2 regions of the Streptomyces sp. NPDC111628 genome follow, and region 2 is predicted to be linked to the other one. Evidence: riboswitches for the same ligand, from Rfam matches in the RefSeq annotation. Region 2 holds a riboswitch; the other holds the start of a gene.
What was found. A riboswitch is a leader RNA that binds a small molecule or an ion and turns the genes downstream of it on or off. The one in region 2 is predicted to bind glycine.

Region 1: it holds a riboswitch for glycine, as region 2 does, so the genes downstream of both, gcvP (aminomethyl-transferring glycine dehydrogenase) here and gcvT (glycine cleavage system aminomethyltransferase GcvT) in region 2, are expected to answer to the same signal.

The regions. Positions count from the first base shown of each region.
Region 1 covers NZ_JBVKBZ010000003.1:1,512,137-1,516,542, forward strand. The annotation lists gene gcvP (aminomethyl-transferring glycine dehydrogenase) at 1-2,675, opposite strand, end outside; glycine riboswitch at 2,853-2,948, opposite strand; gene ACZ7MF_RS21925 (PRC-barrel domain-containing protein) at 3,099-3,482, shown strand; gene ACZ7MF_RS21930 (DNA polymerase IV) at 3,392-4,406, opposite strand, start outside.
Region 2 covers NZ_JBVKBZ010000001.1:1,421,044-1,425,449, forward strand. The annotation lists gene gcvH (glycine cleavage system protein GcvH) at 1-199, opposite strand, end outside; gene gcvT (glycine cleavage system aminomethyltransferase GcvT) at 308-1,441, opposite strand; glycine riboswitch at 1,481-1,596, opposite strand; glycine riboswitch at 1,597-1,690, opposite strand; gene ACZ7MF_RS06885 (AAA family ATPase) at 1,869-2,537, shown strand; gene ACZ7MF_RS06890 (enhanced serine sensitivity protein SseB) at 2,617-3,384, shown strand; gene ACZ7MF_RS06895 (enhanced serine sensitivity protein SseB C-terminal domain-containing protein) at 3,554-4,351, shown strand.

The sequences.
Region 1 (4,406 bases), on a different contig from region 2:
GGCCAGGCGCCGGAGCCGACCTTCTCGATCTCCGCGCGGATGACGATCATCGCCTCGCAGAACCGGTCCAGCTCGGCCAGGTCCTCGGACTCGGTCGGCTCGATCATCAGCGTGCCGGCCACCGGGAAGGACATCGTCGGCGCGTGGAAGCCGTAGTCGATCAGCCGCTTGGCGACGTCGTCCACGCTGACGCCGGTGGCCTTGGTCAGCGGGCGCAGGTCGATGATGCACTCGTGCGCGACCAGCCCGCCGGGGCCGTTGTAGAGCACCGGGAAGTGCGGCTCCAGGCGCTTGGCGATGTAGTTGGCGGACAGCACGGCCACCTGCGTGGCGCGCTTGAGGCCCTCGCCGCCCATCAGCCGCACGTACGACCAGGAGATCGGCAGGATGCCGGCCGAGCCCCACGGGGCCGCCGAGATCGGTCCGACGCCCGTCTGCGGACCGGCCGCGGGCTGCATCGGGTGGTTGGGCAGGTACGGCGCCAGGTGCGACCGTACGCCCACCGGGCCCACGCCGGGACCGCCGCCGCCGTGCGGGATGCAGAAGGTCTTGTGCAGGTTCAGGTGGGAGACGTCGCCGCCGAAGTGACCGGGCTTGGCGAGGCCGACCAGGGCGTTCAGGTTGGCGCCGTCCACGTAGACCTGGCCGCCCGCCTCGTGCACCTGCGCGCAGATGTCGGCCACGTGCTCCTCGAACACGCCGTGCGTGGACGGGTAGGTGATCATCAGCACGGCCAGCTCGTCGCGGTGCTTCTCGATCTTGGCCCGCAGGTCCTCGACGTCGATCTCGCCGTCCTCGGCGGTCTTGACGACGACGACCTTCATGCCGGCCATCACGGCGCTGGCGGCGTTGGTGCCGTGCGCGGAGGACGGGATGAGGCAGACGGTGCGCTGCTCGTCGCCGTTGGCCCGGTGGTAGCCGCGTACGGCGAGCAGGCCGGCGAACTCGCCCTGCGACCCGGCGTTGGGCTGGAGCGAGACCTTGTCGTACCCGGTGACCTCGGCGAGCCGCTCCTCCAGCTCACGGATGAGGGTGAGGTAGCCCTGCGCCTGCTCGGCGGGCGCGAAGGGGTGCAGCGCGCCGAACTCGGGCCAGGTGACCGGCTCCATCTCGGTGGTCGCGTTGAGCTTCATGGTGCAGGAGCCCAGCGGGATCATGCCGCGGTCCAGCGCGTAGTCCCGGTCGGCGAGGCGGCGCAGGTAGCGCAGCATCGCGGTCTCGGAGCGGTGCTGGTGGAAGACGGGGTGGGTCAGGAAGTCGTCGGTGCGCAGCAGCGCCTCGGGCAGCGTCTCCCCGGCCTCCGCGTCCAGCGACTCGATGTCGCCCTCCACGCCGAAGGCGTGCCACACGCCGCCGACCTGGGCGCGCGTGGTGGTCTCGTCGCAGGCGAACGACACGTGGTCGGCGTCGACGAGCCGCAGGTTGACGCCGTTCTCGCGGGCGGCGTGGACGACCTCGCCTGCCCGGCCGGGCACCCGCGCGGTGACGGTGTCGAAGTAGGCGCCGTGGACGATCTCGACGCCGCCCGCGGTGAGGCCGGCGGCGGTGATCGTGGCGTACCGGTGGGTGCGGCGGGCGATGGCCCGCAGGCCCTCGGGGCCGTGGTAGACGGCGTACATGCCGGCCATGACGGCGAGCAGCACCTGCGCGGTGCAGATGTTGCTGGTGGCCTTCTCGCGGCGGATGTGCTGCTCGCGGGTCTGCAGGGCCAGGCGGTAGGCCTTGTTGCCGTCGGCGTCCACGGAAACGCCGACCAGGCGGCCGGGGAGGCTGCGGGCGAACTTCTCGTGCACCGCCATGTAACCGGCGTGCGGTCCGCCGAAGCCCATCGGCACGCCGAAGCGCTGGGTGGTGCCCACCGCGATGTCCGCGCCCAGCTCGCCGGGCGAGGTGAGCAGGGTGAGGGCGAGCAGGTCGGCGGCGACGGTGACGAGCGCGCCGAGCTCGTGCGCCCGGTCGATCACCGGCTTGATGTCGCGGACGGCTCCGGAGGCGCCCGGGTACTGGAGCAGGACGCCGTTGATCTCCCGCTCCGCGACCTCGGCGGGGATGCCCTCGCTCAGGTCGGCGACGACGACCTCGACGCCGGTCGGCTCGGCACGGGTCTGTATCACCGCGACGGTCTGCGGCAACGCGTCCGCGTCGACCAGGAACAGGCCCTTCTTGTTCTTGCCCATGCGCCGGGACAGCGCCATCGCCTCGGCGGCGGCGGTGCCCTCGTCGAGCAGCGAGGCACCGGAGGTGGGCAGGCCGGTCAGCTCGGCGACCATCGTCTGGAAGTTCAGCAGGGCTTCGAGACGGCCCTGGGAGATCTCCGGCTGGTAGGGCGTGTACGCCGTGTACCAGGACGGGTTCTCCATGACGTTGCGCAGGATCACCGGCGGGGTGAAGGTGCCGTAGTAGCCGAGGCCGATCATGGAGTCGAGGACCTGGTTGCGATCGGCCAGCGAGCGGAGCTCGGCCAGCACCTCGGCCTCGGAGCGCGCGCCCGGCAGGTCCAGCGCGTCGGCGTTCTTGATCACATCCGGCACCGCGGCGGCCGTCAGTTCGTCGAGCGAACCGTAACCGACCTGCGCGAGCATCTTGGCCCGGGCCTCGTGGTCGGGGCCGATGTGGCGCTGCTCGAAGGGCATGGCCTGTTCGAGTTCGGAGAGCGGAGTGCGATGGGCGGTCATTGCGGAGGCCTCCTGGTCTGACGACCTTCGAGGGGCACCACGGCGCGGGTACCCGGACGGCCTCCCCCTCTGTCATCTCAACCTGAGAGCTTCACCGGGCGAGCCCTGGGGCTCTCCCGGCTTTCACCGTCGGTGAGAGCGGAAGCCGTCGACACCCGCCCTGCTTTCCAGAGTGACCTCGTCCGTGCGGTACGTGAGCCTGAGAGATTCCGGGGAGGATTTGCTCCTTCGGCGCCTCCGGTGGTGTCCGGAGGACTCTCCCGCGCGGGGTCAGCAGCCGTTTGCCAGCGTACCAGCGAGGTCGCCGCACGGACTTCGAGTGGCCGACCGGGCACTTGTGCCCTTTTGTAGTACTTACGGATGATTAGGCGGCTGGTGTGCGAGCCCAGTCCGGCCCAGTGGTGCGATCAAGTGGAGGGCCCCGTGCGTACTGACATCGATCCGCGGAACCTGATCGGCCGCAAGGCGTTCGACCGCGACGGCACCAGGATCGGCACCGTGGACGAGGTCTACCTCGACGATGCCACCGGCGTCCCCGAGTGGGCGGCGATACGAACCGGTCTCTTCAGCAGGGACGCCTTCGTCCCGCTGGAGCCCAGCGAGCTGGTCGACGGCACCCTGCGCGTGCCCTTCGACCGGGCGCTGATCAAGGAGGCACCCGACTTCGGCGTCGGCCGCCACCTCTCGCCCGAGCAGGAACTCCAGCTCTACCACCACTACGGCTTGGACGTGGCGGCCGCTCCCCCGCCTCCCGACCACGACTTCGGCAAGCTGGCCGGCAAGGGCAAGGGCCCCGACGAGGGCTGACCCGCCCCGTCCTCCGCGTCGGCGACCAGCGGCAGCGGATCCGCGGGCGTCAGCTCCGGGTCGTCCACCGCGAAGGTCCGCACCCGCCCGACCTCCGAGTACGGCGTCTCGAACCGCACGGTGACCCGCCCGAGACCACTGCCCTGCACCCAGCCGTGCCCCAGCTCCGTGTGCCGCACGTCGTGCCCCGCCGGCCACCGCCGCTCGGCGGGCGAGGGTCTGTGCTCCTCGGCGGGCTCGGTCTCGGGCTGCTCGGCCGATTCCTCGGCCCGGTCCCCCGCAGCCTGGGCGAACAGGTCCTCCTGCGTGTAGTCGGCGAGCCCGCTGACCCCCACCCCGAGCAGCCGCACGCCGCCCGTGGTGTCCACCGAGTCCAGCAGTCGGGCCGCCGCCTCGCGCACCACGGCGGGGTCGTCGGTGGGCCCGCGCAGGGTCTCGGAGCGGGTCAGCGTGGAGAAGTCGTATCTGCGCACCTTGAGCACGATGGTCCGCCCGGACAGACCGGAGCCGCGAAGGCGCCGCACGCAGCGGTCCGCCAGCCGTCCCACCTCGACGCCGACCCGCACCCGGTCGTGGATGTCCACGTCGTAGGTGTCCTCCACGGACACCGACTTGGTCTCCCGCTCGGCCACCACCGGCCGCTCGTCCCGCGCCAGCGCCATGGCGTACAGGGCGTGGCCGTGTGCCTTGCCCAGCAGCCGCACCAGCTCGTCCTCGCCCGCCTCGGCGATCTCGCCGACCGTGGTGATCCCCGCCCGCCGCAGGTGGTCACCCGTGGCCGGTCCCACCCCGGGCAGCGTCCGCACGGTCATCGGCTCCAGCATGGCCCGCTCGGTGCCCGGCGGGATGAGCACCAGTCCGTCGGGCTTGGCCGCCTCCGAGGCGATCTTGGCGAGCATCTTGGAGGCGGCGAGGCCCACGGAC
Region 2 (4,406 bases):
AGACGGACTTGGTCGACTCCAGTTCGCCGCAGGTCTCGCCCGCGGTCACCGAGTCGCCGACCTCGGGGAGCTGCACGAAGACGACGTCACCGAGCGCGTTGGCCGCGTGCTCCGTGATGCCGACCGTCGAGACGCCGTCCTCGGCGCCCGACAGCCACTCGTGCTCCTTGCTGTAGCGCAGCTGCTGGGGGTTGCTCATGGCCTGAATTCTCCTGTACGCGAGGAAGTGGCTGGTGAAGGGGGTGCTGAGGGAGGGGTGGGTGACTCAGGGGGCTGCCGCGGAGGGGCGGTGCCCCGAGTCCACTGTCTACTTCTGGCGCTTGTAGAACGGCAGCGCCACGACCTCGTACGGCTCGTGACTGCCCCGGATGTCCACGCCGACGCCCTCGGTGCCCGGAGCCGCGTGCGCGGGGTCGACGTACGCCATGGCGATCGGCTTGCCCAGCGTCGGGGACGGGGCGCCGGAGGTGACCTCGCCGATCACCTCGCCGCCCGCGACGACCTGGTACCCGGAGCGCGGGACCCGGCGGCCCTCGGCGACCAGGCCGACCAGGACGCGGGGCGGCCGGGAAGCGGCGCGCTCGGCGGCCTCGGTCAGCGCGGCGCGCCCGACGAAGTCGCCCTCCTTCTCGAACTTCACCACCCGGCCCAGACCGGCGTCGAACGGGGTCAGCGCGGTCGACAGCTCGTTGCCGTACAGCGGCATGCCCGCCTCCAGGCGGAGCGTGTCCCGGCAGGACAGGCCGCACGGGGTCAGTCCCGCGCCCTCACCGGCCTTGGTCAGCGCCTGCCACAGCTCGACGGCGTGCTCGGGCTTCACGAACAGCTCGAAGCCGTCCTCGCCGGTGTAACCGGTGCGCGCGATCAGCGCCGGGACACCGGCGACCGTGCCGGGAAGACCGGCGTAGTACTTCAGGCCGTCCAGGTCGGCGTCGGTGAGCGAGGCGAGGATGCCCGGGGACTCGGGGCCCTGCACGGCGAGCAGCGCGTACGCGTCGCGGTCGTCACGCACCTCGGCGTCGAAGCCGGCCGCCCGCCCGGTCAGCGCGTCCAGCACGACCTGCGCGTTGGAGGCGTTGGCGACCACCATGTATTCGGAAGGGGCGGCCTCGGTCTCACCGAGCCGGTAGACGATCAGGTCGTCCAGGATGCCGCCGTCCTCGCGGCAGATCATGGTGTAGCGGGCCCGGCCCGGCTTCACGGTGCCGATGTTGCCGACCAGCGCGAAGTTCAGCAGCTCGGCCGCCTGCGGCCCGGTGACGCTGATCTCACCCATGTGCGACAGGTCGAAGAGACCGGCGCGGGTGCGCACCGCGACGTGCTCCTCGCGCTCGGAGCCGTAGCGCAGCGGCATGTCCCAGCCGGCGAAGTCGGTCATCGTCGCGCCCAGCGCGCGATGCGTGGCATCCAGCGCGGTACGGCGCAGTTCGGTACTGCTCATCGGTCGGTCGTCTCCCAGGACAGGACGGGGCGAGGTCGGTCCTCCCCATCTGTCATCGGAACCTGAGAGGTTCGCCACGGCCACCGGAGTACGGCGATCAGGGCTTGCACCTTGGGTGGGACCACCGTCGGGGGCGGTCCGCTTTTCAGATGTGCCTCGCCCGCGCGGTAACGGTGCCTGAGAGATTCAAGGGAGGGACTTGCTCCTTCGGCGCCCCGGCGCGGCCGGGGACTCTCCCGCGCGGATTCAAACGGCCGGTATGCAGTTGGCGCCGCCATCATTGCACGCCTGGCTCATCCGTGGGCAGAGCTGTTCTTGTAACCGGCTTGTGGCAGTAAGCGAACGAAAACGCGAGACCCGCGCATTACCTTCTCTTTACACTCGACGGGGAGGTACTCGTGTACCGCCCCAGGGGAGGACGATCACGGTGAACAGGACCACGGCGTACGCCACGACCTCGGGACTCGCGCTGCCCAAGCAGCCGGCCGCCCCGGCCCCCGAGGCATGCGCCCCACTGACCGCACCCGTCGTCCGCGACCTGAGGGACCGCGACGGCCGCAGCCCGCACGCCCTGCTCTTCGGACCCCGGGACCTGGTGGTGATCACCGGCCTGCCCGGCAGCGGCAAGTCCACGCTCATGCGGCGCACCGTGCGCGGCGGCCGCATCGACTCCCAGGACACCCGCGACCGCTGGGACCAGCGTATGCCGCGCCTCCTGCCGTACGCGCTCTACCGCCCCCTCGTCCGCCTCGCCCACTACGCCGGACTGCGCCGCGCGCTGCGCTCCGGCGAGGCCGTCGTCGTGCACGACTGCGGCACCCAGGCCTGGGTGCGCGGCTGGCTGGCCCGCGAGGCCCGCCGCCGGGACGGCACCCTGCACCTGCTGCTCCTCGACGTCGCCCCCGGCGAGGCCCTGGCCGGCCAGCGCGAGCGCGGCCGGGGCGTCTCGCGGTACGCGTTCCTGCGGCACCGCACGGCCAACTCCCGCCTGCTGCGCGCGGTGACCGAGGGCACCCTGCCCGCCGGCTGCTCCTCGGCGGTCGTCCTGGACCGGGCGGCGGCCGACACCCTGCGGCGGATCGCCTTCACGGGGTGACGCACGGTAGGGCACCGGAGTCGAACGGGTTAGCCTTTCAGCCACGAACGGCGGTACCAGGCAGGCGGTAGGTAGACAGATGGACTTCCCGGCACAGGCGCACCCCCACCCGCACGGCGGGTGGCCCGGCAACGAGCTGGAGGAGGTGCTGTCCGCCTCCCTCGGCATCCCGTCGGCCGGCGGCCGGATCGTGGAGGTCCTCGGCCGCAGCTTCCTGTGGATACCCCTGCCGAACGGCGGCGGCCCGCACAGCGGCCCCCTCGACCTGCCGTCGCTGGAGATCGACGGCCAGGCCTACGTGCCGGTGTTCAGCTCGGAGGAGCAGCTGCGCCAGGTCGCCGGCGCGCACATGGCGTACACCATCGCCCCCGCCGCGGAGTTCGCCCGCGGCCTGCCCCCGCAGGTCGGCATCGCGGTGAACCCGGAGGGCGTGGTCGGCATCCCGCTGCCGCCGCCCGCCGTGGCCGAGCTGTGCCGGGCCGGGCGCACCCCGCTGGACGGGCCCTCCTCCGGCGGCCGGGTCCGCCTCTTCGAGCCGGACTGGCAGGACGACCCGGTGGACTTCCTGGCCGCGGCCTCCGCCGAGTTCGCCGCCACCGGCGTCGTCCGCAGCGCGCGCCGCTGCCTGGCCGCCGTCGAGACCGCCGACCCGGTCCTGTTCGTCGGCGTCGAACTGACCCACTGGGAGGACGACGCCCGCGCCCTCCCCCTGGACGCCCTCGGCCGAGCCCTGACCAGGGCCCCCTTGAAGTACCAGGTCAACCTGGTCCTTCTGGAAGCAGCCCAGGACCCGGTCTGCGACTGGATGCGGGAGAAGGTCAGGCCCTTCTACAACGGTGACTTGTAGACACCGGTAAGGGGGAGTGCCGTCAGGGGCGCGGGGAACTGCGCGACAAGCCACGACGAAACCCGCACCCGCAAGACGGCAGCTCACCCCGAGCTCCTAGGCCCCCCGCACCCGGCGGAGCCTTAAGCTGGTCCCCACACCGGGGGAACTTCTCGAAGGGGCGATACGCGTGAGCGCCAGCGGCACCACGACCGGACAGGTCGAGCACATGCTGCGCCAGGTGACGCCCGGGCGCTACGACGCCTACGAGGCCCTGCTGCGCGCCCTCGCCAGCCCCACTTCCGGCCAGGTCTGGATGCTGCTGTGGCACGGCCAGGCCGGCTCCCCGGACGCCCAGTACGGAAACATGGAGGTCGAGGGCTACGGCTACGCGCCCTGCGTGACCTCCGCCCAGGAGCTCTCGGCCAGCGGCTGGAACCGGTCGTACGAAGTGGTCGACGGCCTGGAGGTCGCCCGCGCCCTCTACCCGGACCACTACGGACTGTGGCTCAACCCGCACGCCCCCGGCGGCGGCGTCGGCATCCCCTGGCTCGACCTGCGCCGCATCGCCTCCGGCCTGGACCGCCAGCCCGCCGGGCCGCTGCGGCTGTCCGAACCGGCCATCGAGATCCCCCAGTTCTACGCCCTGCTCGCACAGAACGCCCACCGCACCCCGGCAGTCCGCGCGCTGCGCCGCGCCTGGGTGCAGCCGGCGCTGGGGGCGCCGTACCTCGCCATCGGCCTGGACGTGTACGACACCTCCCCGCCGGCCGTCGACGCGGTGCGCGCCATGATGCAGCAGTCCGTCGGCGCGGTACCGGACGGGCTGCCGGTGTCGACGGTGGCGATGACCGACGCCCACGACCCGGTCGCCCTGTGGCTGCGCGCCAACGCGCGCCCGTTCTACGACCGCGAGGCCCACGCGCCGGCCCCCGCCCAGGCGCCGGCGGGCGGGTACGGATACCCTCCGGCCGGTAGCCGGTACTGACGGCAGCGGGGTCCGTCCTCCCCGTCGGAAGAGGCGATCTTCGCGCGTAGATGGC